3 regions of the Streptomyces sp. NPDC059874 genome follow, and region 2 is predicted to be linked to each of the others. Evidence: riboswitches for the same ligand, from Rfam matches in the RefSeq annotation. Region 2 holds a riboswitch; each other region holds the start of a gene.
The links. Region 2 has a riboswitch for cyclic di-AMP ahead of ACFV9H_RS32815 (transglycosylase family protein). Riboswitches for the same ligand answer to the same signal wherever they lie in the genome.
Positions count from the first base shown of each region.

Region 1: another riboswitch for cyclic di-AMP. It lies ahead of ACFV9H_RS15260 (M23 family metallopeptidase); the one in region 2 lies ahead of ACFV9H_RS32815 (transglycosylase family protein).
Region 3: another riboswitch for cyclic di-AMP. It lies ahead of ACFV9H_RS27550 (peptidoglycan DD-metalloendopeptidase family protein); the one in region 2 lies ahead of ACFV9H_RS32815 (transglycosylase family protein).

Region 1 covers NZ_JBHWJY010000022.1:68,482-78,749, forward strand. Annotated here, with positions in the region: gene ACFV9H_RS15245 (DNA topoisomerase (ATP-hydrolyzing) subunit A) at 1-1,369, opposite strand, end outside; gene ACFV9H_RS15250 (M16 family metallopeptidase) at 1,701-3,056, shown strand; gene ACFV9H_RS15255 (M16 family metallopeptidase) at 3,077-4,444, shown strand; cyclic di-AMP (ydaO/yuaA leader) riboswitch at 4,678-4,837, shown strand; gene ACFV9H_RS15260 (M23 family metallopeptidase) at 4,850-5,653, shown strand; gene ACFV9H_RS15265 (GntR family transcriptional regulator) at 5,837-6,514, shown strand; gene ACFV9H_RS15270 (HPr family phosphocarrier protein) at 6,706-6,987, opposite strand; gene ACFV9H_RS15275 (GNAT family N-acetyltransferase) at 7,178-10,081, shown strand; gene ACFV9H_RS15280 (DUF5998 family protein) at 10,134-10,268, shown strand, end outside.
Region 2 covers NZ_JBHWJY010000079.1:17,271-27,538, forward strand. Annotated here, with positions in the region: gene ACFV9H_RS32800 (cytochrome P450) at 1-725, opposite strand, end outside; partial or broken gene ACFV9H_RS32805 (cytochrome P450) at 773-925, shown strand; gene ACFV9H_RS32810 (transglycosylase family protein) at 1,029-2,096, shown strand; cyclic di-AMP (ydaO/yuaA leader) riboswitch at 2,373-2,545, shown strand; gene ACFV9H_RS32815 (transglycosylase family protein) at 2,548-3,243, shown strand; gene eno (phosphopyruvate hydratase) at 3,519-4,805, shown strand; gene ACFV9H_RS32825 (septum formation initiator family protein) at 4,917-5,405, shown strand; gene ACFV9H_RS32830 (DUF501 domain-containing protein) at 5,448-5,999, shown strand; gene ACFV9H_RS32835 (exopolyphosphatase) at 5,996-6,937, shown strand; gene ACFV9H_RS32840 (NAD(P)/FAD-dependent oxidoreductase) at 7,376-8,761, shown strand; gene ACFV9H_RS32845 (class I SAM-dependent methyltransferase) at 8,897-10,268, shown strand, end outside.
Region 3 covers NZ_JBHWJY010000055.1:46,207-56,474, forward strand. Annotated here, with positions in the region: gene ACFV9H_RS27530 (MFS transporter) at 1-122, shown strand, start outside; gene ACFV9H_RS27535 (hypothetical protein) at 95-508, shown strand; gene ACFV9H_RS27540 (MBL fold metallo-hydrolase) at 544-1,770, opposite strand; gene ACFV9H_RS27545 (SGNH/GDSL hydrolase family protein) at 1,916-2,701, opposite strand; gene ACFV9H_RS27550 (peptidoglycan DD-metalloendopeptidase family protein) at 2,865-3,836, opposite strand; cyclic di-AMP (ydaO/yuaA leader) riboswitch at 3,841-4,046, opposite strand; gene ACFV9H_RS27555 (tyrosine-protein phosphatase) at 4,349-5,140, shown strand; gene ACFV9H_RS27560 (aspartate aminotransferase family protein) at 5,189-6,592, opposite strand; gene hpnH (adenosyl-hopene transferase HpnH) at 6,589-7,620, opposite strand; gene ACFV9H_RS27570 (1-hydroxy-2-methyl-2-butenyl 4-diphosphate reductase) at 7,626-8,297, opposite strand; gene shc (squalene--hopene cyclase) at 8,297-10,268, opposite strand, start outside.

The DNA.
Region 1 (10,268 bases), on a different contig from region 2:
GGTCCCGCTCGGACTCCAGCTCGATCCGGTCGAAGCGGGTGAGCCGGCGCAGCGGCGTGTCCAGGATGTACTGGGTCTGGATCTCGCTCAGCGAGAAGCGCTCGATCAGCCGCTCCTTCGCCTGCGCGGAGTTGTCGCTGTCGCGGATCAGCCGGATGACCTCGTCGATGTCGAGCAGGGCCACGAGCAGGCCCTCGACCAGGTGCAGTCGGTCGCGCCGCTTGCCGCGGCGGAACTCGCTGCGTCGCCGGACGACCTCGAAGCGGTGGTCGAGGTAGACCTCCAGCAGCTCCTTGAGGCCCAGCGTCAGCGGCTGCCCGTCCACGAGCGCCACGTTGTTGATGCCGAAGGACTCCTCCATCGGCGTCAGCTTGTAGAGCTGCTCCAGCACGGCCTCCGGGTGGAAACCGTTCTTGATCTCGATGACCAGGCGCAGACCGTGGGAGCGGTCGGTGAGGTCCTTGACGTCGGCGATGCCCTGGAGCTTCTTCGAGCCGACCAGGTCCTTGATCTTCGCGATGACCTTCTCGGGTCCGACCGTGAAGGGAAGTTCGGTGACGACCAGGCCCTTGCGGCGGGCCGTCACGTTCTCCACGGCCACCGTCGCGCGGATCTTGAAGGTGCCGCGCCCGTTCTCGTAGGCGTCCTTGATGCCCGAGAGCCCGACGATCCGGCCGCCCGTGGGCAGGTCGGGACCCGGGACGAAGCGCATCAGCGCCTCCAGGTCGGCCTGCGGGTAGCGGATCAGGTGACGGGCGGCCGCGATGACCTCGCCGAGGTTGTGCGGGGGCATGTTGGTGGCCATGCCGACCGCGATCCCGGACGCGCCGTTGACCAGCAGGTTCGGGTAGGCGGCGGGCAGCGCGACCGGCTCCCGCTCCTGGCCGTCGTAGTTGGCGGTGAAGTCGACGGTGTCCTCGTCGATGGACTCCGTCATCAGCGACGTGGCGTCGGCCATCTTGCACTCGGTGTAACGCATGGCGGCCGGCGGGTCGTCGTTGCCGAGCGAACCGAAGTTGCCGTGGCCGTCGACCAGCGGCAGCCTCATCGAGAAGGGCTGGGCCATGCGCACGAGGGCGTCGTAGATCGACGCGTCACCGTGCGGGTGGAGCTTGCCCATGACCTCGCCGACGACACGGGCGCACTTCACGTAGCCGCGGTCGGGGCGCAGGCCCATCTCGTTCATCTGGTAGACGATGCGCCGGTGGACCGGCTTCATGCCGTCCCGGGCGTCGGGCAGGGCACGGGAGTAGATCACCGAGTACGCGTACTCGAGGAAGGAGCCCTGCATTTCGTCGACGACGTCGATGTCGAGGATCTTCTCCTCGAAATCCTCCGGCGGCGGGGTCTTCGTGCTGCGGCGGGCCATCGCTGCGCGGCTCCTTAACCAAGAATGGGGTGTGCTGGGGTCTGGCTGTGTCTTGCCGAGTCTGACTGGTCTGGCGTGATCTGGCTGGTTCGATGTGGTCGGACTCGGGATGGAACTCGGGTGGGACGGGGGTGGAACTCGGGTGGGACGCGGGTACGACGCGGACCATTGTGGCCCGAGGCACCGACAACGCCGACTCCGACCCTGGGGTACCCCCTGGACGGCGTCCTCGGGGGAGTGACCCGGGAACTTATCCGGCGACCGACGCGCTTGCATACAGTGGCAGGTCTGACAGAAATCTCTACATCGCGATCGAAGGGACCACATGCCCATGGGTCACACGGCCACAGCTCAGGCCGGCTCCGGCGGCCTGACAGCGACCGAGCACCGGCTGGCCAACGGCCTGCGCGTGGTGCTCTCCGAGGACCACCTGACCCCGGTCGCCGCGGTCTGCCTGTGGTACGACGTCGGCTCGCGCCATGAAGTCAAGGGGCGTACCGGCCTTGCTCACCTCTTCGAGCACCTGATGTTCCAGGGCTCGAAGCAGGTACCGGGCAACGGGCACTTCGAGCTGGTCCAGGGAGCCGGCGGCTCCCTCAACGGCACCACCAGCTTCGAGCGCACCAACTACTTCGAGACGATGCCGGCCCACCAGCTGGAGCTCGCGCTCTGGCTGGAGGCGGACCGGATGGGCTCGCTGCTGGCCGCCCTGGACGACGAGTCCATGGAGAACCAGCGCGACGTCGTCAAGAACGAGCGCCGTCAGCGGTACGACAACGTCCCGTACGGTACGGCGTTCGAGAAGCTGACCGCCCTCGCGTACCCGGAGGGCCACCCGTACCACCACACCCCGATCGGCTCCATGGCCGATCTGGACGCCGCGTCCCTGGAGGACGCGCGCAACTTCTTCCGTACGTACTACGCGCCCAACAACGCCGTGCTGTCGGTCGTCGGGGACATCGACCCCGTGCAGACCCTCGCCTGGGTCGAGAAGTACTTCGGCTCCATCCCCGCGCACGACGGCAAGCAGCCGCCCCGCGACGGCTCGCTGCCCGAGATCATCGGCGAGCAGCTGCGCGAGGAGATCGTGGAGGAGGTTCCGGCGCGCGCGCTGATGGCCGCCTACCGGCTCCCGCACGACGGCACCCGCGAGTGCGACGCCGCCGACGTGGCGCTGACCATCCTGGGCGGCGGGGAGTCCTCCCTGCTGCACAACCGCCTGGTACGTCGCGACCAGACGGCCGTCGCGGCCGGCTTCGGCATGCTGCGTCTGGCGGGCGCGCCCTCGCTGGGCTGGCTGGACGTCAAGACCTCCAGCGGGGTCGAGGTGCCCGTCATCGAGGCGGCCGTGGACGAGGAGCTCGCGCGGTTCGCCGCCGAGGGCCCGACGGCCGAGGAGATGGAGCGCGCCCAGGCGCAGCTGGAGCGCGAGTGGCTGGACCGGCTGAGCACGGTGGCCGGCCGGGCCGACGAACTGTGCCGTTTCGCGGTGCTGTTCGGTGACCCGCAGCTGGCGCTGACCGCCGTCCAGCGCGTCCTCGACATCACCGCCGAGGAGGTGCGGGCCGTGGCCGCGGCCCGACTGCGCCCCGACAACCGCGCGGTGTTGGTGTACGAGCCGCTGCCGGGCTCCGAGGAGTCCGCCGAGTCCGACGAGAGCGACGAGAACGAGGGGGCGGAGCAGTGAGCGACACCGCAGCCGTCACGATGACCTTCCACCCGCGGCCGCAGGCCGGCGAGGCCAAGCCGTGGGCCTTCCCCGCCCCCGACCGCGGTGTGCTCGGCAACGGCCTCACCCTGCTGCGCTGCCACCGCCCCGGACAGCAGGTGGTCGCCGTCGAGATCAACCTCGCCGCCCCGCTCGACGCGGAGCCCGAGGGCCTGGACGGCGTGGCCACCATCATGGCCCGCGCTCTCTCCGAGGGCACCGACAAGCACTCCGCCGAGGAGTTCGCCGCCGAGCTGGAGCGCTGCGGCGCCACCCTCGACGCGCACGCGGACCACCCCGGCCTGCGGGTCTCCCTGGAGGTCCCGGCCTCCCGCCTGCACAAGGCGCTCGGTCTGCTCGCCGAGGCGCTGCGCGCGCCCGCCTTCGCCGACAGCGAGGTCGACCGGCTGGTGCGCAACCGGCTCGACGAGATCCCGCACGAGCTGGCGAACCCGCAGCGGCGGGCCGCCAAGCAGCTCTCCAAGGAGCTGTTCCCGGCCACCCTGCGGATGTCCCGCCCGCGCCAGGGCACCGAGGACACGGTCGCCCGGATCGACTCGGCCGCCGTGCGCGCCTTCTACGAGGCCCACGTGCGCCCCGCCACCGCCACCGCGGTGGTCGTCGGCGACCTGACCGGCATCGATCTGGACGCCGTGCTGGCGGACACCCTGGGCACCTGGACGGGCGACACCTCCGAGGCTCGCCCCGTCCCGCCGATCACTGCCGACGACACCGGCCGCGTGGTCATCGTGGACCGGCCCGGCGCGGTCCAGACGCAGCTGCTGATCGGCCGGATCGGGCCGGACCGCCACGACCGGGTCTGGGCGCCGCAGGTGCTCGGCACGTACTGCCTGGGCGGCACCCTCACGTCCCGCCTGGACAAGGTGCTGCGCGAGGAGAAGGGGTACACGTACGGCGTGCGCGCCTTCGGTCAGGTGCTGCGTTCCACCGCCGACGGCAAGGGCGCCTCGATGCTCGCCATCAGCGGCTCGGTGGACACCCCGAACACCGGACCGGCGCTGGAGGACCTCTGGAAGGTGCTCCGCACCCTCGCGGAGGGCGGCCTGACCGACGCCGAACGGGACGTGGCGGTGCAGAACTTGGTGGGCGTGGCCCCGCTGAAGTTCGAGACGGCGGCCTCGGTCGCGGGCACCCTCGCCGATCAGGTCGAGCAGGAGCTGCCGGACGACTACCAGGCGCAGTTGTACGCGCGGCTCGCCGAAACCGGCACGGTGGAGGCCACTTCGGCGGTCGTGAACGCCTTCCCGGCGGACCGGCTGGTCACGATCCTGGTGGGCGACGCGTCGCTCATCGCGGAGCCGGTGCGCGCTCTGGGTATCGGCGAGGTGAGCGTCGTCACCAACTGACGTCACCAACCGACGTGACCCACTGACGTCTCCAACTGGCGTCTGACCGGCGCGTCTTCAAGGGGCTCTGGCGGCTTGTCCGCCGGAGCCCCTTTTGTCTGATTCGTGGTGAGGTTGCTTGTATGTGGTGTGGCGTACGCAACAAAAGGGCGTGTCTGTTTGGCGATTGACTGATGATCCGCCTAGCGTCGGCCGTGCTGTCCGTCAGTTGTACGCGCCACATCCGTGGCACCGGACAGCGATCGCCGAGTCCCCGTCAGGCGCGAGCCTGGGGAGCCGGGGACCCACATCAGTCCCTGGGGTGAATCGGACCGCCTCGCAAGAGGAGGCCCGTAGGAGACCTTCCTGCTCCGAACCCGTCAGCTAACCCGGTAGGCGAGAAGGAAGGAAAGGATCAGCCCCTTCATGGCGTTTGGCAGTCGTCCCGCCGGCTCCGGTAAGCACCGTGGTTCCAGCCGTCTGAGCCGCAAGACCGCCGGTTACGCCGGCATAGCCGCCCTCGCCACCACCGGCGTCGTCGGCTCCCTCGCCGCCCCGGCCTTCGCCGCCGACAGCGGCAACAACAACCACTCGCAGGACAACGCGCTGGGCGCCGTCGTCGTTGCCGAGGAACTCCCGGGCGACATCGCCGACCAGGCCGAGTCCCAGCAGCGCGCCGCCGAGCACGCCGCCGCCAAGGCGCAGGCCGAGGCCGACGCCAAGCAGCGCGCCGCCGAGGCCAAGCGCCTCGCCGAGGCCAAGGCGAAGGCCGAGCGCGAGGCCGCCGAGCGTGCGGCCCGCGAGGAGGAGCGCAAGCGCCTGAACACCTTCGTCGCCCCGCTCGAGGACTCGTACGTCAGCACGCAGTACCACGCGGGCGGCGGCATGTGGTCCTCCGGCAGCCACACGGGCATCGACTTCCACGCCTCCTCCGGCACCTCGGTCCACGCGGTGGGCTTCGGCACCGTCGTCGAGGCCGGCTGGGGCGGCGCGTACGGCAACAACGTCGTCATCAAGCACAACGACGGTACGTACACCCAGTACGGGCACATGAGCTCGCTGAGCGTCTCCGTCGGCCAGCAGGTCACCCCCGGCCAGCAGATCGGCCTGTCGGGCTCCACGGGCAACTCCAGCGGCCCGCACCTGCACTTCGAGGCCCGCACCGGCTCCCAGTACGGCTCGGACATCGACCCGGTCGCGTACCTGCGCTCGCACGGCGTCTCCCTCTGAGGCCTCCGAGCCCACCCGCAGCACCTGCTTCACCGAAGGCCCCGGCTCCTTGAGCCGGGGCCTTCGTGTTTCGTCAGGTTTCGTATTTCCGGCCGCTCTCGGAAATTATCGTGTGTTGCAATAGAGTCGCAGAAGCAGCGGCACCAATGAGGGTGTGAGTCGGAAATAGGGGGAGGTTCGGTCTTGCGTATTCCTGCGCACGCGGTATGCACGGCAATTCGCGACGACATCGTCTCCGGGGTCTTCGGGCCGGGCGGCAGGCTGACCGAGGAGGTGCTGGCCCGCCGGTACGGAGTCTCGCGCGTCCCGGTCCGCGAGGCACTGCGGACCCTGGAGTCCGAGGGTTTCGTGACCACGCGGCGCCACGCGGGGGCCTGCGTGGCCGAGCCGACGGAGCAGGAGGCCGCCGATCTGCTGGAGCTGCGGATGCTGCTGGAGCCGCTCGCCGCCGCCCGGGCCGCGAGGCGGCGCACCGAGGCCCACCTCAAGGTCTTGCGGGGGCTGGTCAGGCTGGGCCAGGAGCGGGCCAGGCGGGGCCAGGGGGAGGACCTGCGGTCGCTCGGCGGCTGGTTCCACGAGACGCTCGCGCAGGCCTCGGGCAGCCCGGGGCTGATCGCGCTGCTCACGCAGATGCGGCACAAGGTCGCGTGGATGTACGTGGTGGAGGCGCCGGCCCGGCCGGTGGAGTCCTGGGCGGAGCACGGGGCGATCGTGGACGCGGTGGCCCGGGGCGACGCGGAGCGCGCGCGGGCGCTGGCAGCGATCCACGCGGAGCGCGCGACGGGGGCGCACCGGCTGCGGATCCGGCAGGCGGTGAGCACTTCGCAACCTGCCGTAAACATGTCGAGCGGCCGGCATTAACAGGAGCCGTATACAAAGGGTGGGTATCCGTGCGCCGCGGATGTAATTCCGCCCGGCGTGAATTCGCTGCGCGGCGTGGGTGAATTCCGGCGCGCGCAATTCCTGCCGTCGTAATTCCGGCAATGAAGAAGCCGCGGCCCCCGGTGGGGTCGCGGCTTCTTCATCGGTGCTGCTCGGGCGAACCCGAAGGGTCAGACGGTCTCGGGGAGCTCCTCGAGACCCTCCGCGACCAGCTTCGCGAGGCGGTCCAGCGCGATGTCCGCGCCGTCGGCCTCGGAGGCGAGGACGATCTCCTCGCCGCCCTGGGCACCCAGGCCCAGAACCGCGAGCATGGAACCGGCGTTGACGGGGTCGCCGCCTGCCTTCGCGATGGTCACCGGGACGCCGGAGGCGGTCGTCGCACGGACGAAGATCGAGGCGGGACGAGCGTGCAGGCCCTCGGCCCAGCCGACGTTGACGCGGCGCTCTGCCATGGTGATGCCCTTCAGGTTCTTACGGTTGTCTAGACCAGTCTCTCACGACGCCCGGAATGCTCGGACCGACCTTCGGTCCGAATCTCCCGCCGTTCGACCCTCCCCAGCTTGCACCGTTTTGCCCTGGATTGCCTCACGCGCCGCGCGAGCACCACCCGCCCCGCTCCGGGCCGTCGCCGGCCCGTAAGGTATGGGCATGACCACCGAGTCGGACCCCTCGTACCCGGCCCACTGGGAAGCGGACGTCGTCCTGCGCGACGGCGGCACCGCCCGCATCAGGCCCATCACCACCGCGGACGCGGGCCGGCTGGTGAGCTTCTACGAGCAGGTCTCCGACGAGTCGAAGTACTACCGCTTCTTCGCGCCCTACCCCCGGCTCTCCGACCGCGACGTGCACCGCTTCACGCACCACGACTACGTCGACCGCGTCGGCCTCGCCGCGACCATCGGCGGGGAGTTCATCGGCACCGTCCGCTACGACCGCATCGGCGCCGACGGCCGGCCCGCCTCCGAACCCGCCGACGAGGCCGAAGTCGCCTTCCTCGTCCAGGACGCCCACCAGGGCCGCGGGGTCGCCTCCGCCCTCCTCGAACACATCGGCGCGGTGGCCCGGGAGCGCGGCATCCGCCGCTTCGCCGCCGAGGTGCTGCCCGCCAACACCAAGATGATCAAGGTGTTCACGGACGTAGGCTACGAGCAGAAGCGCAGCTTCGAAGACGGCTCCGTCCACCTCACCCTCGACCTCGAACCCACCGCCGAGTCCCTCGCCGTGCAACGCGCACGCGAACAGCGCGCCGAGGCCCGCTCGGTGCAGCGACTGCTCGCCCCCGGCTCGGTGGCGGTCGTCGGGGTCAGCCGCTCCGGTGGCGGGGTCGGCGCCGCGGCCCTGCGCAACCTGCGAGACAGCGGCTTCCACGGGCACCTCTACGCCGTCAACGAGGCCGTCACCCGCGACCTCCTCGACGGTGTCCGCGCCTACCGCACCATCGATGCCATCGGCGCCCCCGTCGACCTCGCCGTGATCGCCGTCCCCGCCGACCGGGTCCCCGAAGCGGTGGCCGCCTGCGGCGAGCACGGGGTGCAGGGCCTCGTCGTCCTGTCCGCCGGATACGGGGAGAGTGGACCCGAGGGGCAGGACCGCCAGCGCGAACTCGTGCGCCAAGTGCGCTCGTACGGGATGCGGTTGATCGGCCCGAACGCCTACGGGGTGATCAACACCGCCCCGGAGGTGGAGCTCAACGCCTCCCTCACCCCCGCGCCGATGCCCATGCGCGGCCGGATCGGCCTGTTCACCCAGTCCGGGGCGATCGGCATCGCCCTGCTTTCGGCGCTGCTCCGGCGCGGCGAGGGGCTGTCCTCGTTCGTCTCGGCGGGGAACCGGGCCGACGTCTCCGGCAACGACATCCTCCAGTACTGGTACGACGACGAGGCGACCGACGTCGCCCTCATGTACCTCGAAACCCTCGGCAACCCGCGGAAGTTCACCCGCCTCGCCCGCCGCACGGCCGCCGTGAAGCCGGTGGTCGTCGCCAAGGGCGGCCGCCACACCCCGGCCGGCCACGTCGTCCCCGACACCCGGCTGCCCGACGCCACCGTCTCCGCCCTGCTGCGGCAGGCGGGCGTGATCCGCGTCGACACGGTGACGGAGCTCGTGGACGTCGGCCTGCTGCTGGCCGCGCAACCGCTGCCCGCCGGCCCCCGGATCGCGATCCTCGGCAACTCCGAGTCCCTCGGGGTGCTCACCTACGACGCCTGCCTGACCCAGGGCCTGAGCCCGCTGCCGCCGCTGGACCTGACGACGGCGGCCTCCCCGGCCGACTTCCGCGACGCGCTGGCCGCCGCGCTGGCCTCCTCCGACAACGACGCGGTCGTCGTGACCGCCATCCCCTGGGTGAGCGAGCACGCACTGGCCGACGACCTGGCCGATGCCCTGCGCGAGGCCGTGGCGGAGGTGCCGGGCAAGCCGGTGGCCGTCGTGCACGTGGAACTCGGCGAACTGGTCGCCGCCCTGTCCGCGGCGCGGGCCTCCGACCCCATCGAACCGCTCCCGAACGCGACGCCGACGGCCAAGCCGGCCACGGCCGGGACACCGACGGCCGGGCCACCCACGGTCGCGCCGTCCACGGCCGGGCCATCGACCGAGCCGGCAGCCGAGCCGGTGCCCCCCGCGGCGCTCCCTCCCTTCGCCACCGCCGAGCCGACGACCGGCGACCCGGGCCGGATCCCCAGCTACCCCGCCGCCGAGCGGGCCGTACGGGCCCTCGCCGAGGCCGTCCGCTACGGCCAGTGGCGCCGCGCCACCGCCGAGGCGGCCGGCCAGGTCCCCGAGTACGAGGACATCGACGAGGCGGGGACCGCCGCCCAGCTGGCCGGCCTGCTGGCCGGCCTCGACCCGGACAGCGGGGACGTGCTCACCCTCTCCGAGTGGGACGGCCGCGAGCTGCTCGCCCGCTACGGGATCCGCGTGCTGTCCGCCCTGCCCGCGCCCAGCCCCGACGCCGCGGTCCGGGCCGCCGGGGTGCTGGGCTACCCGGTGGCCCTCAAGACCACCGCCCCGCACCTGCGCCACCGCGCGGACCTGGGCGGCGTACGGCTCGACCTCGCGAACGAGGAACAGCTGCGGCGTTCGTACGAGGAGCTCACCGAGCTGCTCGGCAAGCCCGCGGAGCTCCAGCCCGTCGTGCAGGCCATGGTGCCGCGCGGGGTCGACACCGTCGTCCGGTCCGTCATCGACCCGGCCGCGGGCGCCGTCCTCTCCTTCGGGCTGGCCGGCGTCGCCTCCGAACTGCTCGGTGACACCGCCCACCGGCTCGTCCCGGCCACCGACCGGGACGCCGCCGGCCTGATCCGGTCGATCCGGACCGCACCCCTCCTCTTCGGCTGGCGCGGCAGCGACCCCGTCGACACCCCCGCCCTGGAGGAGCTGCTCCTGCGGGTGTCCCGCCTGGTGGACGACCACCCCGAGGTGGTCGGGGTGTCCCTGGAACCGGTCGTCGTCGCGACCGAGGGGATCTCCGTGCTCAGCGCCACCGTCCGGGTCGCGCACCCGCCGGTCCGGGGCGACCTCGGCCCGCGGACCCTTCCCAGCTACTGAGCGGGGCACGGGGAAGGCCAGGGCGCCCCGTACGGGCCTTAGGATGGACCTCATGGCGAAATCCGGTACGACGACCCAGGGGCTGCGCACGGCGATCGAGCGCAGCGGCTACTACCCGGCCCTCGTGGCCGAGGCGGTGGAGGCCGCGGTGGGCGGCGAGCCGATTTCGTCGTACCTGGTCCACCAG
Region 2 (10,268 bases):
AGCACGAAACACATCGCGGCGGCCTCGTTCTCGGTGAGGTGTTCGCCGTGGTCGCTCGCCCGGATCAGCCCGGAGATCAGGTCGTCGCCCAGGTCGTCGCGCTTGCGGTGGATCAGCTCGACGAGGTAGCCGCGGATCTGCTTGACCGAGCGGGCCACCCCGCCGCGCGGGCCTCCGGCGTGGCGGATCATCATCCCGGCCCAGTCGCGGAAGTCGTCCTGGTCCTCGCGCGGTACGCCGAGCATCTCGCAGATGGCGTAGATGGGGAGCGGGAAGGCGAACTCGTGGATGAGGTCCGCCTCCCCCCGCTCGGCGAAGCCGTCGAGGAGCTGATCCGTCAGCTCCTGAACCCGTCCGGTGAATTCGGCCACCCGCCGGGGCGTGAACGCCTTGGAGACGAGCCGCCGCAGCCGGGTGTGGTCGGGCGGGTCGATGTTGAGCAGGTGCGTCATCAGCTCCGCCTTGCGCTCCCCCGGGATACCGGTCTTGCCCTTGGCGTGAGCCGATCCCGCGTGGTGCGCCGGATTCTTGCTGAGCCGCTGGTCGGCGAGGGCCTGTCGGGCGTCGGCGTACCGGGTCACCAGCCAGGCCTCCACCCCGCTGGGGAGCTTGGTGCGGTGCACCGGGGAGTGCTCGCGCAGCCAGGCGTAGGCCGGGTAGGGGTCGGTGGCGAACTCCCAGTCGAAAAGAGTGGGCGGCGGGGCGGCGGAGGCGTCTTCGTGCACGCTCTGACCGTAACCGTGATGGGCCGAACCGCCTCACGGGCTCCCATCGGCTTGGAGGGCGGACCGCGCTCGCGAGTTTGCTGTCGCGTCCGGCGGATCTGGAACTCGCCGTTCCACCCGAAGGGCCGCGCCTGCGCGGCGGACTCGCCATGCGTGGCCTGCGCACCCTTCCCTTTCGCTTCGCACCGCCAAACGCCTGAGCGCCGCCTGACCCGAAGTCAGTTCCCGAGCGAACTTGTGACATGCGTTCGATGGCCGCTAGGTTCTGCCGTTACCCCGCCGTTATGCGAAAGGTGCAGCCTCATGCGTTCCGGGAACGGCCGCCACAGACGCCCCCGTCAGGTGCCCGCGATAGTCGTCACGGCCGGAGTCACCGGCTCCGCGCTGGCCCTGCCGCTGCTCGCCGCCACCAGCGCGAGCGCGGCCGACACCTCCACGTGGGACAAGGTCGCCGAATGCGAAAGCGGCGGCACGTGGAGCGCCAACTTCGGCAGCGGCGCCTACGGCGGACTCCAGTTCACTCAGGAGGAGTGGCGGGAGGCCGGCGGGCTCGAATACGCCGAACGGGCCGACCTCGCCAGCCGGTCCCAGCAGATCGCCGTCGCCGAGCGGGTGCTCGCGGCGCGGGGCCCGCAGGCGTGGCCGATGTGCGCGGCTCCCGCCGGACTGGACGCGCAGGGCCCCGCCGCGGTCGTGGACCCCGGTCACGCCGGCAACCACGGCGCCGTCGGCTCCACGCCGGCCCGCCCGGACGACGTCGTGCCGCCGAGCGGAACCGTGCCGCCGTCCACGGACTTCGGGGCCCCGACCCCGACCCCGACCGTCCCCGACGGCCCGCTCGGACCGAACCTCGGACTGCCCGTCATGCCGGCGCCGGACCTCCCGGTGCCGGACCTCCCGGTGCCGGACCCCACGGTTCCGGACCCCACGGTGCCGGTGACCCCGGGCAACCCGGCGGACCCGGGCACGCCGACCACGCCGCCCACCACGCCGCCCACGACCCCGCCCGCCACCCCGCCCGCCACCCCGCCGACCACCCCGGGCCTGCCGCCGGTGACCCCGGCCGACCCGAGCGCCCCGGCCGACCCGGGCGCCCCCGTGACCCCCGACGCCTCCACCGCACCGCCGGCCGCGCCCGGCGAGGGCAGCGGCAAGCACCGCGGCGCGCCCGCCGCCGAGGCGCCCGTCACATCTGACGCCGCGTCGGCGCCCTCGTACACCGTGAAGGCGGGCGACAGCCTGGCGGCCATCGCGGATGCCAAGGGGGTCAAGGGCGGCTGGAACGCCCTGTACGAGGCCAACGAGCAGGTCATCGGCGAGGACGCCAACTTGATCAAGCCCGGCCAGAACCTGGATCTAACTGCGCAATAAGGGCACTTCAGCCATCCGGAAAGAGTTGATTGTCCGTTTTCTGTAAGTGAGACATGTGTCTCTTCCGGTCAACTGGCGTGTCCCGCCTCGGGGCTTCCGCAAACCCCGTCCTCACCTGCGCAAACGCCCTTGGGAGGGGCGCAAGTAGGGGTCGTTTCCCCCCGATGTGGCTCGTTGAACATCGGGGGGAGACCTGTCTACCTTCTGAATCGCTCGCCACCGCGGGCTCCTTCGACCGCATCGCCGAATCCTGCCGGCGGACGGGGGGAACAGTCGTCGCGTAAAGCGCCGAAGGCAGGAGCGGGGGAACCAAGGTAGGTGCCGGGAGCGGCCGTTGAAAGACGGTCACGCAACCGGCTGGGGGTTAAGACGTGCGCTGGGTCGCACGGCCGGGCAACTCACTCGCCCGAACCCGACAGCTCACCTCGTAGGCGTCGGTGAGGAGAACCTCATGCTGCTTTCCGGCAAGGGCAAGCACCGTCGCGCCACCAAGGCCGCCCGCATCGTCACGCTCGCCGGTGTCGCCGGTGCCGTCGTCGCCGCGCCCCTGATGGCCGCGGGCACCGCGAGCGCCGCGACCGCTTCCGAGTGGGACCGCGTCGCACAGTGCGAGTCCGGTGGCAACTGGGCCATCAACACGGGCAACGGCTACTACGGCGGCCTGCAGTTCTCGTCCTCCACCTGGGCCGCGTACGGCGGCAAGGCCTACGCCCCGCAGGCCAACCAGGCTTCGAAGTCCCAGCAGATAGCCATCGCCGAGAAGGTCCTCAAGGGTCAGGGCAAGGGCGCCTGGCCGTCCTGCGGCGTCGGCCTGTCGAACTCCTCTTACACCGGTGGCGGCTCGACCGAGAAGCCGAAGACCGAGCCCAAGAAGACCGAGCCCAAGAAGACCGAGCCGAAGAAGTCCGAGCCGAAGAAGACGGAGCCGAAGCGCTCCGAGACCCCGGCCCCGACCACCCGCTCCGAGCGCACCGAGGCCCCGAAGACCGGCAACGGTTCGTACGAGGTCAAGTCCGGCGACACCCTGGGCGACATCGCCACGGCAAACGGCGTCCAGGGCGGCTGGGAGAAGCTCTTCGAGCTGAACAAGGACATCGTCTCGGACGCCGACCTGATCTTCCCGGGTCAGAAGCTGAAGCTCAGCTGAACAATGCGGCAATAGCCGCAGGTGTCTTCACCACACGTGACAGCCCCACCGCCCGGCGCGTCTTCCCCCCACGCGCCGGGCGGCGGCGTTTCGGCAGGCCAAGCCCCCCTTCTCCAGAGTCCTATGTCCGGGAACGGGGGTATTCGGGCCCTTTTTCGTCCCAGGACCCGGGCGGTCGGCAGGCCGAGTGCCCGGAGCCGGTTAGGCTCTAAGCGGCAGGGCCGTCCCACGGCCTGACATGCCGCCGCACACCCAGCGTCACATCCCAGAAGGAGATGCTCGTGCCGTCCATCGACGTCGTCGTAGCCCGGGAAATCCTGGACTCCCGAGGCAACCCCACGGTCGAGGTCGAGGTGGGCCTCGACGATGGCAGCACCGGCCGTGCTGCAGTTCCGTCCGGTGCCTCCACCGGAGCGTTCGAAGCCGTAGAGCTCCGTGACGGTGACCCCGACCGTTACCTCGGCAAGGGCGTGGAGAAGGCCGTCCTCGCCGTCATCGAGCAGCTCGGCCCGGAGCTCGTCGGCTACGACGCCACCGAGCAGCGCCTGATCGACCAGGCGATGATCGACCTGGACGCCACCGAGAACAAGGGCTCCCTCGGCGCCAACGCCATCCTCGGCGTCTCCCTCGCCGTCGCGCACGCCGCGTCCGAGGCCTCGGACCTTCCGCTCTTCCGCTACCTCGGCGGACCGAACGCGCACCTGCTGCCCGTTCCGATGATGAACATCCTCAACGGTGGGTCGCACGCCGACTCCAACGTCGACATCCAGGAGTTCATGATCGCCCCGATCGGCGCGGAGTCCTTCTCCGAGGCCCTTCGCTGGGGCGCCGAGGTCTACCACACCCTCAAGAAGGTCCTGCACACCAAGGGCCTCTCCACCGGTCTCGGTGACGAGGGCGGCTTCGCCCCGAACCTGGAGTCCAACCGCGCCGCGCTCGACCTCATCGTCGAGGCCATCAAGCAGGCCGGCTACACCCCGGGCAAGGACATCGCGCTCGCGCTCGACGTCGCCGCGTCCGAGTTCTACAAGGACGGCAAGTACGAGTTCGAGGGCCAGTCCCGCTCGGCCGCCGAGATGACCGACTACTACGCCGAGCTCGTCGAGGCGTACCCGCTCGTCTCCATCGAGGACCCGCTGTTCGAGGACGACTGGGCCGGCTGGAAGACCGTCACCGAGCGCATCGGCTCCAAGGTGCAGATCGTCGGCGACGACCTCTTCGTCACCAACCCGGAGCGCCTGGCCCGCGGCATCGAGGAGGGCTCCGCGAACGCCCTGCTCGTGAAGGTGAACCAGATCGGTTCGCTGACCGAGACCCTCGACGCCGTCGAGATGGCCCAGCGCAACGGCTTCAAGTGCATGATGTCGCACCGCTCCGGCGAGACCGAGGACGTCACCATCGCCGACCTCGCCGTCGCCGTGAACTGCGGTCAGATCAAGACCGGCGCCCCGGCCCGCTCGGACCGCGTCGCCAAGTACAACCAGCTGCTGCGCATCGAGGAGATCCTCGACGACGCCGCCGTGTACGCGGGCCGCTCCGCCTTCCCGCGCTTCAAGGGCTGATCACGGCTGTTGCCGAAGACTGAGCTCTAGCTTCCGTACGTCCCCGCACTCGGTCCCGTACCGTGTGCGGGGACGTATTGCGTAGTACGTGTACACAGGGGAGGCGGATCAATGGCCGGGAACCGGGATCGGTTCTCCACCTTCTCCACCGCGACCAGGCTCAAGCAGCTCGGTGAGCGGACCGCCGCCCACGTCTACCGCTCGCAGTCGCGCCGTCAGGTCCGCCGCAGCCGGCTCACCGGCCGCGCGGCCCTCCTGGTGCTCGTCCTCTGTACGCTGGTCGTCGCCCTCGCGTATCCGATGCGCCAGTACGTCTCCCAACGCGCGGAGATCGCGGAGCAGCAGCGGGACGCCGTGACCGCGCGGGACCGCCTGGAGCGGCTCCGCGACGAGAAGGCCCGCTGGCAGGACGACGCGTACGCGGAACAGCAGGCGCGCAAGCACCTGCACTTCCTGCGCCCGGGGGAGATCGGCTACGTCATGACCGACCCCGGAGCCGAGGCCGCCGAGCGGCACCGGACCGGCCAGGCCGGCCCGAACCGGCCCTGGTACTCGAACGTCTGGGACGGCGTCGACAAGGCCGACCGCCCGGGCGACTGAGCACCGCACCCATCCACGAGAACGAAGAGACTTCCTCCAGGCATGCAGACGCCCCCGCCCCAGACCGACCGGACCGAGCCGACCGACGCCGACGTCGATGCGTTCCAGCAGCAGCTCGGCCGCCCGCCGCGCGGGCTGCGCGCCATCGCGCACCGCTGCCCCTGCGGCCAGCCGGACGTCGTGGAGACCGCCCCGCGACTCCCCGACGGCACTCCCTTCCCGACGCTGTACTACCTGACGTGCCCGCGTGCGGCCGGCGCCATCGGCACGCTGGAGGCCAACGGCGTGATGAAGGAGATGCAGGCCCGACTCGCCGAGGACCCGGAGCTGGCCGCCGCCTACCGGGCCGCGCACGAGGACTACATCCGGCGCCGTGACGCCATCGAGGTGCTCCAGGGCTTCCCGAGCGCCGGCGGCATGCCGGACCGGGTGAAGTGCCTGCACGTGCTGGTCGGCCACTCCCTGGCCGCGGGCCCGGGCGTGAACCCGTTCGGCGACGAGGCCCTCGCCATGCTGCCGGAGTGGTGGGCCAAGGGTCCCTGCGTCACCCCGTGCGCGGACAAGGCGGACAAGAAGGAAGAGGAGTCCGCATGAGCCGGGTCGCGGGCATCGACTGCGGTACGAACTCCATCCGGCTCCTCGTCGCCGACCTGGACCCGGCCACCGGGGACCTGGTCGAGCTGGACCGCCGGATGACCATCGTCCGGCTCGGCCAGGGCGTGGACAAGACCGGCCGGCTGGCCCCGGAGGCCCTGGAGCGCACCTTCGCCGCCTGCCGCGAGTACGCGGCGGTCATCAAGGAGCTCGGCGCGGAGCGGGTGCGCTTCGTGGCCACCTCCGCGTCCCGCGACGCCGAGAACCGGGACGACTTCGTGCGGGGCGTCAAGGAGATCCTGGGCGTCGAGCCCGAGGTCATCTCGGGCGAGGAGGAGGCGGAGTTCTCCTTCACCGGCGCCACCAAGGAGCTGACCGCGCACGAGCACCTGGAGCGGCCGTTCCTGGTCGTGGACATCGGCGGCGGCTCGACGGAGTTCGTGGTCGGCGAGGAGCACGTGCGCGCCGCCCGCTCGGTGGACGTGGGCTGCGTCCGCATGACCGAGCGCCACCTGGTGGTGGACGGGGTCGTCACCGACCCGCCGACCGCCGGGCAGATCGCCGCGATGCGGGCCGACATCGAGGCCGCGCTGGACCTGGCCGAGGAGTCGGTCCCGCTGCGCGAGGCCCGCACCCTGGTGGGGCTGGCCGGCTCGGTGACCACGGCCGCCGGGATCGCGCTCGGCCTGCAGGAGTACGTCTCGTCGGAGATCCACCACTCCCGGATGTCCTACGAGCAGGTCCGGGAGATCAGCGAGCGGATGCTCAACGAGACGCACGCCGAGCGCGCCGCGATCCCCGTGATGCACGAGGGACGGGTGGACGTGATCGGCGCGGGCGTCCTGGTCCTGCTCGCCATCATGGAGCGCGTCGGGGCCTCGGAGGTCGTCGTCTCCGAGCACGACATCCTGGACGGGATCGCCTGGTCCGTCGCCTGAGACGGACCATGATCGGCAGCGGATTCCCAGGCGGAATCGTCTGTTCAACCGCCCGAAGACGGGGTCCGCGGGGGACTTTGGTCCCATGGTCCACATCAAGTTCGTGAAGTTCTTCACAAGGAAAAGGGGTCTGCCGGGCCGCCGAAAGGGCCTTTCGAGGCCCTCGGAGGGCCCTCAGGCCCCTTTTGCCCGAGCGTTCGTGCGAATGTTGGACGCTACGGGTTCCGCATCAGACGTATGGACAAAAGCCGGTGGTCCAGTCCGGTTGAGGGCCTACAGCCCAGTTCAGGACGGGTGAACAACGACTCCCGTTACACCGTGGTTCCCGTTGCGCGCCATGACCTCCGTCACGTGGGCCGCGGAGTGTAGCAGAGGGTCCCGGACTGCTTGTGAAGGGGCTCACGAGCATCACCCCTGGGGGTGCTGGATACTCGTTCCATGAGCACCACGGAGCGTCCCAGGATCCTCGTTGTAGGAGGTGGGTACGTAGGCCTGTACGCGGCGAAGCGCATCATGAAGAAGATGCGCTACGGCGAGGCGACCGTCACGGTCGTCGACCCGCGGTCGTACATGACCTACCAGCCCTTCCTCCCCGAAGTGGCCGCAGGCAGCATCTCGCCTCGGCACGTCGTCGTCCCGCTGCGACGCGTGCTGCCCAAGGCAGAGGTTCTCACCGGCCGGGTCACCAGCATTGACCAGGACCGCAAGGTCGCCGTCGTCACGCCGCTCGTCGGCGAGGCGTACGAGCTGCCCTTCGACTACCTGGTGATCGCGCTCGGCGCCGTCTCCCGCACCTTCCCGATCCCCGGCCTCGCCGAACAGGGCATCGGCATGAAGGGCGTCGAAGAGGGCATCGGCCTGCGCAACCACGTCCTCGAGCAGCTCGACAAGGCCGAGTCCACGACGGACGAGAACGTCCGCCGCAAGGCCCTCACCTTCGTCTTCGTCGGCGGCGGCTTCGCCGGCGCGGAGACCATCGGCGAGGTCGAGGACATGGCCCGCGATGCCGCGAAGTACTACTCCACGATCAAGCGCGAGGACATGCGCTTCATCCTGGTCGACGCGGCCGACAAGATCCTTCCCGAGGTCGGGCCCAAGCTCGGCACCTGGGGCAAGGAGCACCTCGAGTCGCGCGGCATCGAGATCTACCTCAACACCTCCATGGACTCCTGCGTGGAGGGCCACGTGGTGCTGAAGAACGGCCTCGAGGTCGACTCCAACACCATCGTCTGGACCGCGGGCGTCAAGCCCAACCCGGTGCTGGCCCGCTACGGCCTGCCGCTGGGCCCCCGTGGCCACGTGGACGCCGAGCCGACCCTCCAGGTCAAGGGCACGGACTACATCTGGACCGCCGGCGACAACGCCCAGGTTCCGGACGTCGCCGCCCGCAAGGCCGGCGTCGAGAACGCCTGGTGCCCGCCGAACGCCCAGCACGCGCTGCGCCAGGCCAAGGTCCTCGGCGACAACGTCATCTCGGGCATGCGGGGCTTCCCGCAGCACGAGTACTCGCACTCCAACAAGGGTGCGGTGGCGGGCCTCGGCCTCCACAAGGGCGTCGCGATGATCGTCATGGGCAAGATGAAGATCAAGCTCAAGGGCCGGCTCGCCTGGTACATGCACCGCGGCTACCACGGCATGGCCATGCCGACCTGGAACCGCAAGATCCGCGTGTTCGCCGACTGGACCCTCGGCATGTTCCTCAAGCGTGAGGTCGTCTCCCTCGGAGCGCTGGAGACCCCCCGCGAGGAGTTCTACGAGGCCGCCAAGCCGGCGCCGGCTCCGGCCGCCGCGGCAGCTCCGGCACAGAAGGCCAAGGCCTCCTAGCCCGGGCCTGACGGCACGAACCCGAGCACGACCCCGAAGGGGCCGCCCGCCATCCGTGGTGCGGGCGGCCCCTTCGGCGTACCCGCGGTCCGTAGTGGGTAGACGGATGGGTCGGAGCTTTTGTGGAGGTGCGCCATGAACGACGCCGCGCCGCGGCTGGCTGCTCTAGCCGAGACCCTGCTGGGAGCCCCGCTGCCCGTGCGCATCCGTGCGTGGGACGGCAGCGAGGCGGGCCCGCCCGGCGGTCCCGTGCTCGTCTTCCACCACCGCCGTGCCGTGCGCCGGATGCTGTGGAAGCCGGGTGAACTGGGCCTCGCCCGCGCCTGGGTCGCGGGCGAACTGACGGTCGAGGGCGACCTGTTCGAGCTGCTGGACCGGGTGGCGGGGCTCCTCTGGGAGAGGGAGCGCGACGTGCCGCTCGCCGCCCCATCCGCCCCGGCCGGGAAGCCGGCCGGCCGGACCGGGCCGCTCGCGGTCCTGGGGGGCATCGCCCGCCGCGCGCGGGAGGCCCGCCCGGCAGCCCTGCCCGAGGCCGCCCGGCTGCTGCGCGACCCCGCGCACCGGGCCGCCGTGCGCGAGCTGATCGGGCTCGCCGGACCGCTGCCCCCGCCCGGGCCCCCGGCCGAGGAGGCGGCCGTCGGGCGTGGCGGGCCGCGGCACAGCAAGGGCCGGGACCGACAGGCCGTCAGCCACCACTACGACGTCGGCAACGACTTCTACGAACGGGTGCTCGGCCCCTCGATGGTGTACTCCTGCGCGTACTGGACGCCCGGCGGGAGCCTGGAAGCGGCCCAGCACGACAAGCTCGACCTCGTCTGCCGCAAACTCGCGCTGAGCCCCGGCGACCGGCTCCTCGACGTCGGCTGCGGCTGGGGCTCCATGGCGGTGCACGCGGCCCGCGAGTACGGCGTCCGGGTCACCGGCATCACGCTCTCCCGAGAACAGGCCGCGTACGCCCTCAAGCGGGTCGCCGACGAGGGCCTGACCGACCGGGTGGAGATCCGCATCCAGGACTACCGGGACGTCAAGGACGGCCCGTACGACGCCATTTCCTCCATCGGCATGGCCGAACACGTCGGCGCCGACCGCTACCGGGACTACGCCCGCACCCTGCACGCCCTGCTGCGCCCGGGCGGACGACTGCTGAACCACCAGATCGCCCGCCCCCCTGAGCCCGACGAAGACGCCTACCGCATCGACGAGTTCATCGACGCCTACGTCTTTCCCGACGGGGAGCTCTCCCCGCTCGGCACCACCGTCGGCGAGCTGGAGCGGGCCGGCTTCGAGGTCCGCGACGTGGAGGCGCTGCGCGAGCACTACGGGCTGACCCTGCGGGCCTGGGTGGCGCGGCTGGAGGCGCACTGGGACGAGTGCGTACGGCTGACCTCGCCCGGGCGGGCCCGGGTCTGGCTGGTGTACATGGCGGCCTCCGCGCTGGGCTTCGAGCGGGGCCGGCTCGGCGTCAACCAGGTCCTCGCGGTGCGGTCTTCGGCGGCGGGGGAGTCGG
Region 3 (10,268 bases), on a different contig from region 2:
TCGCGAACACCCTCATCGTGATCGCGCTTCAGGTACGAGCCGGCAGGGACATCGATTCCCCGGTGGCGGGGCCCGCGCCTACCGCAGGTCGGGCGTGGCCTTCCTCGTCTCCTGCTCACTGATCTCGCTGTCCGCGGGGGTTCCGGCGTGGGCCGCCGCGACGCTGCTGGTCACGGCGGTGGTCATCCACACGGTGGGCGAGCTGTGGCACTCCGCCGGGGGCTTCGAGGTGTCCTTCGCCCTCGCCCCGGAGCACGCCACCGGCCAGTACCTCGGCGTCTTCGGCCTGGGTGCCGGGCTGGCCGAGGCCGTCGGGCCGGCCCTTCTCATCTCGCTGTGCATCACCTGGGGCCGCCCCGGGTGGTACGTCGTGGGTGCCCTCTTCGCCCTGGCCGGCCTGGCCACGCCCGCGGCCGTCGGCTGGGCGCAACGCCTCCAGAGCGCCCCGCGGACACCTTCGCAAGCCGGGGCCGGGGCCGGGGCCGGGCAGAAGACTCCGGTCTCCTGACCCGTCACCCGTCACCCGTCACCGGTCATCGGCCCCTACGAACCCACGGCCTCCGGCTCCCCCCGCCCGGCCGGGGCGGGCGCCGGGGCGGCGGCTGCGGCCGGGGCCTTCGCGGCGGCCGGGGTGGCTCCCACGGACAGCACGGGTGCCGGCCCGCCCGTCACGAAGGGACGCCACCACGCCTGGTCGGGGGCCCCGGCCGCACCCGGTTCGAAGGGCTCGCCCGGGATGGGCAGGGCCACGGCGGCCCCCGCCGCCGCGGCGGCGGCGACGGTGCCCTCACCGGGCTCGTCCCAGGGGTGCAGGGCCAGGTTGAAGGTGCCCCAGTGGATCGGCAGCATCACGCCGTGCGGGACGCCGCCCTGAAGGTCGAGGTGGGCGCGCATGCCCTCCTCCGGCGTCATGTGGATGTCCGGCCAGTACTCCGAGTAGGCGCCGATCTGGATCATCGTGGCGTCGAAGGGGCCGTGCTCGGCGCCGATCTCCTTGAAGCCGGGGAAGTAGCCGGTGTCCCCGCTGTGGTAGATCCGGTGCTCGTCGCCCGTGACGACCCAGGAGGCCCACAAGGTGTGCTGCTGGTTGCGCAGGCCGCGGCCGCAGAAGTGGCGGGCGGGGGTGGCCGTCAGCGAAAGGCCGGCGATCTTGGTGGTCTCGTTCCAGTCCAGTTCGCGCAGCCGGTCGGCCGGGACGCCCCAGCGCTCCAGGTGCGCGCCGACGCCCAGCGGCACGGCGAAGACCGTGTCCGTACCGGCCAGCGCCTTGATCGTCGGCAGGTCGAGGTGGTCGTAGTGGTCGTGCGAGATGACCACCACGTCGACCGTGCCGAGCGAAGCCAGCGGGACCGGCACGGGGTGCAGCCGCTTGGGCCCGGCGAACGGAAAGGGCGAGCACCGCTCGCCCCACACCGGATCGAACAGCACCCGGCGCCCGTCGATCTCCGCGAGCACGCTGGAGTGACCCATCCAGGTCAGGCGCAGACCGCTCGCCGGCGGCTTCGCCAGCTCCGCGAGCGTGGTCGGGTAGACCGGGATGGGCGCGGCGGGAGCCCGCCGGATGCGCTGCTCCCGGTGGAAGTAGATCTTGGCGAATTCCGCCATCGAGCCGGAGGGCCGGTTCCGGGCCCCGACCGGGTTCTGGAAGACGCCGTCGGCGAAGTTCGGCGAGCGGCGGATCCGCTCCAGCCGGGCGCCTGAGGGGTCCGCGCCGAAGGCTTCGGGCCGCAGGGCACGCAGCCGCGGACGCAAGGGACGGGAGCCGGTCAAGGCGCCTCCAGGGACGGTGCGGTCAGGACGTTCGTCGGTCTACGACCATCCCAACGCACACCGGCCCCGAAGGATTCCGCTTCCCCCACGCGTGTCGTCCCGCCCCGCGCCCCCGCCGCACCCCGCCGCGTTTCCTCCGCTTCCCCTACAGCGGCAGCAGGTCCGGCCGCTTCGCCTCGACGTGGTCCCCGGAGGACTCCCCGCGCAGCCGGCGGCCGATCCAGGGCGCCAGGTGCTCGCGCGCCCACTGGATGTTGTCCCGGGTCACGTCGACCGAGCCGCGCGGCCGCTCCGGCGGCCACGGCTGGTCGGGATCGGCCGGCACGTCCAGTCCGAGCACCTGCGCGGCGCGCAGCGCGACCCGGGTGTGTCCCTCGGGCGACAGGTGCAGCCGGTCGGTGTCCCACGCCCTGCGGTCCTGTACGGACTTGAGCGACCAGAGGTCGAGCACCGGGCAGTCGAAGCGGTCGGCGATGGCGCGGACGTGCACGCTGTACGTCGCCACCTTGCCCCGCAGGTGCTTGAGGACGGGTACGCCCCGGGTGTCGAAGCCGGTGGTGATCACCACCCGGCCGACGGCTCCGGTGAGGTCGGCGACGGCCGCCTCGAACCGCTCCGCCACGTCGTCCGGGTCGGTGCCGGGGCGGATGATGTCGTTGCCGCCCGCGCAGAAGGTCACGAGGTCCGGCGCGAGCGCCTTGGCCCTCGGGACCTGCTCGGCCACGATCTGGTCGAGGAGTTTGCCGCGCACGGCCAGGTTCGCGTATCGGAATTCGCCTGCCGTGTACTCGTCGGCCAGGAGCACGGCGAGCCGGTCCGCCCAGCCGAGGAAGGTGTCCCCGGGTCCCGGGTCCCCCACACCCTCGGTGAAGCTGTCCCCGATCGCCGCGTACGAGCCGATGGTCTTGAGTTTGGTCGTCGTCGCTGCCACGGGACAACATCCTTCACTCCCGTAACCAACCTACGCCAACGTAATGAGGGGTTGACGGGCCGTGATCTTTACCACCCGAGGGATAAGGAATACGTACACGCGAGGCCGGGACCCCCCTCGGGCCCCGGCCTCACGTGTGTCTGCGCTCCGACGGCGGCTGCCGTCAGATGCTCACGCCCTTCGAGCGGAGGTAGCTCAGCGGGTCGATGTCGGAGCCGTAGGACGGGCCCGTGCGGATCTCGAAGTGCAGGTGCGGGCCGGTCGAGTTGCCGGTGGAGCCGGAGAGGCCGATGGTCTGGCCGCCGGTGACGCTCTGGCCGGACGAGACGGACAGCGAGGAGAGGTGGGCGTACTGCGAGTAGGTGCCGTCCGCGTGCTGGATGACGACCTCGTTGCCGTACGCGCCGCTCCAGCCGGCGGAGACGACGGTGCCGGCGCCGACGGCCCTGACCGTGGTGCCGGAGCTCGCGATGAAGTCGACACCGGTGTGGTAGCCGGAGGACCACATGCTGCCCGCGACCTTGTACTGGGTGGAGACGCCGGTGCTGGCGAGGGGGGCCACGAAGCCGGAGGCCGACTGCTTGGCCGCGGCGGCGGGGGCCTCGGCCGCGGACTCCTGCTGCGCCGGAGCGGCCTTCTTGGCCGGCTTCGGAGCCGTCTTCGGAGCCGCCTTGGGAGCCGCCTTGGGAGCGGCCTTCTGGGCGACCTTCGGGGCGGGGGCGGCTTCGGCGGGAGCCGCCTCGCCCGCGCCGGCGAGGTTCAGCTTCAGGCCCGGGTGGATCAGCGACGGGTTGCTGCCGACGGCCTCGCGGTTGTCGGCGTAGAGCTGCTGCCAGCCACCGGGCAGATCGCGCTCGGCGGCGATCTTCGAGAGGTAGTCGCCCGGCACGACCGTGTAGACGGTCGGCGCGGCGGCCGCACCCTGGAGCGAGACCGGGACCTGCGGAGCCACCACGGGGGCCACGGCGGGGGCGGCGGTCACGGCGGTCGTCGCGGCGGCCGGGGCACCGGCCGCGTGGGCACCGGCGGCGCCCATCAGCGGCAGCGCGAGGGCCGCACCACCGGTGCCGGCGACGGCGAAACCGCGCGATATCGAGAGGGACTTGGGGCGGCGGTGCTTACCCTTTGCAGGCATGGCGAATTCCTCTCCGGCGCCTGCGAGGTGAGCTGTCGGGTTCGGACTGGAGATGTCCGGCCGCACATGAACGGAACATGTATGGCTTCACCCCGAGCCGTCCCGGACTCAAGTTCCGGGACAGCGGCTTACCTGGTTCCCCCGCTCCTGCCGCGCGTGAATGGTCGGGTGCGGTTTCCGGGCGGCGGCAGGATTCGGCGATCCACCCGGATCGGTCGCGAACGTAATCCCAAACAGCCACGGGTAACAAGCCACGAATTTCCTGACGGATTCACAGGGACGGGAAACGGACTGAATTCCGGTCACCCTCCGTCCATTCCCGGCCGCCAACAACCGCTGCGACGCGGGCATTCGGCTTTCGTGATCAGGCACTCACGGTCACCGTATGATCTGGCTCACGGGGACGTGCCCGATCTCGCCTCCGCTTATGGCAAGTTGTAGCCAAGTAGTGTAATTCGGACAAGCGCCCCATCCGGCGGGCGCGACGACCACGACGAAGCGGAGGAGTTCCTTTGACCCAGCAGATACAGGAGCCGGAGTTGTCCGGAGTGCGCAATTTCCGCGATGTGGGCGGATTGCCGACTTCTGACGGACGAAGGGTCAGTACGGGACGACTGTTCCGAAGCGGACATCTCGCACATGCCACTGAAACCGATACAGAATTCCTCGGTTCGCTGGGCCTCCACACCGTCTTCGACTTCCGCAACGGCGCCGACCACGCGCTGGAGGGCCCGGACGTGGAACTGCCCGGCGTGCGGAACGTCAACATCCCGCTCTCGGATCCGGCCGACGGCCGCGAGTTCTGGAAGATGGTCCGCGACGGCGACCTCGACCAGCTCCGCTCGATCCTGGGCGACGGGAAGGCCGCGGCCCGGATGGCGAACTCGTACCGCGGGATCATCAAGAACCGCACCGCCGAGCACAGCCGGGTCCTGCACGCCCTCGCCGAGGACAGCGTCCCGGCCCTCATGCACTGCGCGGCCGGCAAGGACCGGGCGGGCCTGTCGGTCGCCGTCACCCTGCTCGCGCTGCGCGTCGAGCGCGAGGCGATCGTCGCGGACTATCTGGAGTCGAACGCTCCGCACCGCCGCTACCGGGTCCGCCGCAGTGACGATTCCGCAGAGGCCCGCTCCCCCGAGGTGATGGAACTGCTCGCCCCGCTCTTCGACGCCCGCGCCGAGTACATCGTCGCGGCCTTCGAGACCATCGACGAGACCTGGGGCGATGTGGACCGCTACCTGTCGCGGGGGCTCGGGCTCACCACGGAAACCCTGGACCGGCTCCGCGAGCGGCTGCTCGACTGACGGCCCGGCCGCAGGGGAGCGCGGCGGGCGCGCTCCCCTCCCCACCGGTCAGCGGTTGCCGACCGCCTGCTTCACCAGCGTCCTGCCGAAGTCCCACATCAGCCCGGACCCGCCGTGCGCCTCGTCCATGACCTCGCGGAAGGCGCCGACGAACCGGTCGACGTCCCGCTCGTCCACGATCAGCGGCGGGATCAGCTTGATCACCTCCAGATGGTCCCCGGAGACCTGAGTGAGGATCCGGTGCTTCTGCAGCAGCGGCACCACGACCATCTGCGCGAAGAGCCCCTTGCGGGCCGCTTGGAGCATCGTCCAGCGGCTGCGCAGCCCCAGGGAGGACGGTCGGCCGAACTCGATGCCGATCATCAGCCCGCGCCCCCGGACCTCGTGGAGCAGTTCGTACTCGTCCACGAGCGCGGCCAGCCGCCCGCGCAGCAGGTCGCCCATCGCGCGGGCGTTGGCCACGACCTCCTCGTCCTCCATGACCGAGAGCACGGCCAGCCCGGCGGCCATCGCCTGCGCGTTGGAGCCGAAGCTCGCGGAGTGCACGAGCACCCGGTCCATCGAGGAGTAGACCTTCTTGAAGATCCAGTCCTTGCCCAGGGTCGCCCCGACCGGCACGTAGCCGCCCGACAGCGCCTTGGCCACGCACACCAGGTCCGGCTCCACGCCCGCCTCGTGCTGGTACGCGTAGAAGTCGCCGGTACGCCCCAGCCCGGTCTGTACCTCGTCCGCGATCAGCAGGGCCTTGTGCCGGTGCAGCAGTTCCTGGGCGGCGAGCAGGAAGCCGGGCGGGGCGGCGAGGACCCCCTTGCCCTGGATCGGTTCGACGACGAAGGCGGCCACGTCACCCTTGCGGAGTTCCCGTTCCAGGGCGGCCAGGTCCCCCAGCGCGATCCCGGTGTCGGGGAGCAGCGGCGCGAAGCCGTCGCGGAAGCCGCTCTCCCCGTTGACCGAGAGCGAGCCCGTGGTCAGCCCGTGGAAGGCGTGGTCGCAATACAGGACCCTCGTCCGCCCGGTGGCGTACCGGGCGAACTTCAGGGCCGTCTCCACCGCCTCGGTGCCGCTGTTGCCGAAGAAGACCCGGTCCAGGTGCGGGCTGTAGGAGAGCAGCTTCTCGGCCAGCAGTCCCGGCAGCGGCTGGCAGTCGAAGCGGGTCAGGTCGGCGAGCTGGGCGTCGAGGACGTCGTGCAGGGCCCGTCGGACGACGGGGTGGTGCCGGCCCAGGCCCATCACCCCGAAGCCGGCCAGCATGTCGAGGTAGTCGTTGCCCTCGGCGTCCCAGAAGTGGGCACCCTCGGCCCGCTCGTAGACCTTGTCGAAGCCGATGGTGTGCAGCATGCGGGGAAGTTGGTGGTTGAGGTGCCTGGCGTGCAGCTCGTAGCGCTCCGCCCCGCGCGCCGCCAGCAGGGCGCCGAGGTCGAAGCCCTTCCCCCCTCGTGCCTGTGCCGTCATGCCGACTTGTCCCGGTTGCCGGTCACCGTCTCACGGGCCGCCCGGATGGATTCCTTGAGGGACCCCATGGTGGCGAGGACGGCGGTGGGCTCGTAGCCGCAGTGCGCCATGCAGTTGGCGCAGCGCGGGTCCTTGCCGCGTCCGTACTTGCTCCAGTCCGTGTCGTTGATCAGTTCGCGGTACGTGGGCACGTAGCCGTCGCTCATCAGATAGCAGGGGCGCTGCCAGCCGAAGAGGGAGTAATTCGGAATGGCCCAGGCCGTGCAGGGGAAATCAGCCTTTCCTTCCAGGAAGTCCAGGAAGAGCGGGGAGTGGTTGAGCCGCCAGCGGCTGCGGTTGCCGCCCGCAAAGGCCTTCCTGAAGAGTTCGCGGGTCTGTTCCACTCCCAGGAAGTGTTCCTGATCGGGGGCCTTTTCGTAGGCGTAGGCGGGCGAGATCATCATCTCGTCCACCTTCAGGTCGTCATTGAGGTAGTTGAGTACCTCGATGACCGTCTGCGGGGTGTCGGTGTTGAAGAAGGTGGAGTTGGTGGTGACCCGGAAACCGCGCCTCTTCGCTTCCTTGATGGCGGCGACGGCCTCGTCGAAGACCCCTTCCTTGGCCACTGATTCGTCGTGGCGTTCGCGCAGGCCGTCGATGTGCACGGCGAAGGCGAAATACGGGGACGGGGTGAACTTCTCGATCTTCTTGCGCAGCAGCATCGCGTTCGTGCAGAGGAAGACGTACTTCCGCTTCGCCACCAACTGTCGGACGATCTCGTGGATCTGCGGGTGCATCAAGGGCTCGCCGCCCGCGATGGACACCATGGGCGCCCCGGACTCCAGCACGGCGCCGACCGCCTGGGCGACCGGCATGCGCTGCTTGAGCACCCCTGCCGGGTGCTGGATCTTCCCACAGCCCTCACAGGCCAGGTTGCAGGCGTAGAGCGGTTCCAGCTCGACGATCAGCGGGAACTTCTCACGCTTGCGGAGCTTCTGTTCGAGAAGATAGGTCCCGACCCTGATGGACTGTCGCAGTGGCATTGCCATCTGGCTCACCTCCTGGGGAGCAGCAAAGAACGGTGCCAGTCATAGAACGCGGGCAGCACGGCACGGAGAACACGGAAGGCCGATATTCCACCGCGAACCGTGCCGATACGGACGAGCTCATGCTCCGGAGCGTCCACGATCACCCGGACGGCCGCAACCGGACGCCCTCCTCCTGATGGAGAGCGGTCGCCGCGGGTCGCGGTCCACAGGGTGGACGCCGACTCCATGTCGACCGCGATGGCGCCGGTGGCGCGCAGCTGCGCGCGCTCCTGGCCGCGGACGACGTGGTCTGATCCGGTCAGTGCGCCGGTGTGCACGGTCCGGCCGGGTGCGGCCCGGGCCAGTGCCTCGGCGAGCAGGGCGGTACCGGTGCAGGTGACGGCCCCCTGCGGGTCCCGGGTCTCCTCGGCGACGACCAGGTCGCCCGGGTGCATGCCGGGGACCAGCCCGGCGCAGAACCCGGTCGCCAGGACGGCCGCCCGCTCCATCCCGGGTCTCTCCAGGGCCCGGCCGACGGCCCGCTCGGCGGCGCGCGGGCCCATGCCGGTGCGCAGGAGCTCGTACGTCTGCGGCGCGCCGCGGCCCGCGCTGCGCAGCGCGGCCTGCTCGATGCGCAGCGCGCAGGCGACCAGCAGCGGGTCCGGGTTCTCGGCCCGGTCCCCTCTGGCGGCGGTCATCAGGACGCCCCGCCCGGGGGGACGCCGTGCGACGGTTCTCCGTGGAGGTAGCGGCCGAGCGCGGTGAGCGGGAAGACCTGCCGGTACAGGTGGTAGTTGATGGAGAAGTCCCAGGGGAAGCCGGTGCCGGTGAAGTACGGCTCGTCCCAGGAGCCGTCCTCCCGCTGGGTCCGTACGAGGTACTCGACGCCCTGCTCCACGGCCTTGCCGTCGCGCTCGCCGGCCGACAGCAGGGCCATCAGCGCCCACGCGGTCTGCGAGGCGGTGGAGGCGCCCTTCCCGGCCCAGGAGGGGTCCTGGTAGGACCGCTGGTCCTCGCCCCACCCGCCGTCCTCGTTCTGTACGGATTCCAGCCAGCGCACGGCCCGCCGGATGGCGGGATGCGAAGGGGCGATGCCGGCGGCCGTGAGGGCCGGGACCACCGACCCGGTGCCGTACACGTAGTTGGTGCCCCAGCGGCCGAACCAGCCGCCTTCCGGTTCCTGTTCGGCGAGCAGCCAGGCGATGCCGCGCCGGGTTCGGGCGTCGCCCGCCTTGCCCTCGAAGGCGAGCATTTCCACGACGTGCGCGGTGACGTCGGCGGAGGGCGGGTCGATGACCTCGCCGAAGTCACAGAAGGGCAGCTTGTTAGGGAACGGGCTGGTGTTGTCGGCGTCGAAGGCGGCCCACGCGCCGTTCTCGGATTGCATGCCGAGGTTCCAGGAGACGCCGCGGGCGATGGCGGCCTCGACCCGGGCCGGGTCCGGGTGCTTGATCCGGCGCAGCGCGAGGACGACCTCGGCGGTGTCGTCGATGTCGGGGTAGGTGTCGTTGTGGAACTCGAACGCCCAGCCGCCTGGGGCGAGTCCGGGCCGGCGCACCGCCCAGTCGCCGCTGCGGACGATCTCCTCGCCGAGCATCCAGTCGGCGGCCTTCACCAGCGCCGGGTGGTCGGGGCGCAGGCCGGCGTCGGCCAGCGCGATGGCGGCGAGGCAGGTGTCCCAGACCGGGGACTGGCAGGCCTCGATCATCCGGGCGCCGTCCTCGCGCCACACCGCGAAGCGGTCGAGGGATTCCAGTCCGGCGCGCATCACCGGGTGTCCGAGGTCGTAGCCGAGCAGGTGCAGGGCGATGACCGAGTACACGGCGGGGGGCTGGATGCCGCCCCAGCAGCCGTCGTTCTCCTGGCGTTCGACGATCCAGCGGCCGGCGGTGGTCATGGCCGCCTTGCGCAGCCGGCGGGGGGCGAACCGCCGGTAGACGTGCAGGGCCTTGTCCATCCGCTGGAAGGCGCCGTCCCAGGTCGTGGCGGGGGCGAGCCGCTTGACCGGGTACGGCGCGCGGGCGTCGGTGTGCAGTTCGTCCAGCGCGAAGGGGGCCGGGCGGACGGGGCGCATCGCGGAGACCACGGTGAGCGGGACGATGGTCTGGCGGGCCCAGCAGCCGAAGTCGTAGATGTTCAGCGGCACCCAGGACGGCAGGAACACCAGCTCGGGCGGGAGTTCGGGCAGGTGGTCCCAGCTCCACCAGCCGAAGAGGGCGAGCCAGATGCGGGTGAAGACGCGGGTGGCGGCGATCCCGCCGTGGGCCCGGATCCAGGCGGAGGCACGGGTCATGTGCGGGGCGTCGGGGGCGTCCCCCGCGAGGCGCAGGGCGACGTACGCCTCGACGGTGGCGGAGAGTTCGGGCGGCCCGCCGTGGAAGGTGGCCCAGGTGCCGTCTTCGCGCTGCTCGCCGCGGATGAAGAGGGCGGCGGCGCGCGTGGTGGCCTCGCCGCGGATCCCGAGGAACTGCCGCAGCAGCAGGTCCTCGGCGTCCATGGTGACGTTGGTCTCCAGGTCGCCCTTCCACCACCCCGCGGGGTCCTGCCGCTCCAGCAGGTGCCGGGTCGCCCGCGCGGCGGCCGTGCGCGCTGCGCGCATGCTCCCGTCCAGCGCCTCGGCCCCCTCCCCGGTGGCCGGGCCGGGCCGCTCGGTGGCCCGCCCCGCGCCG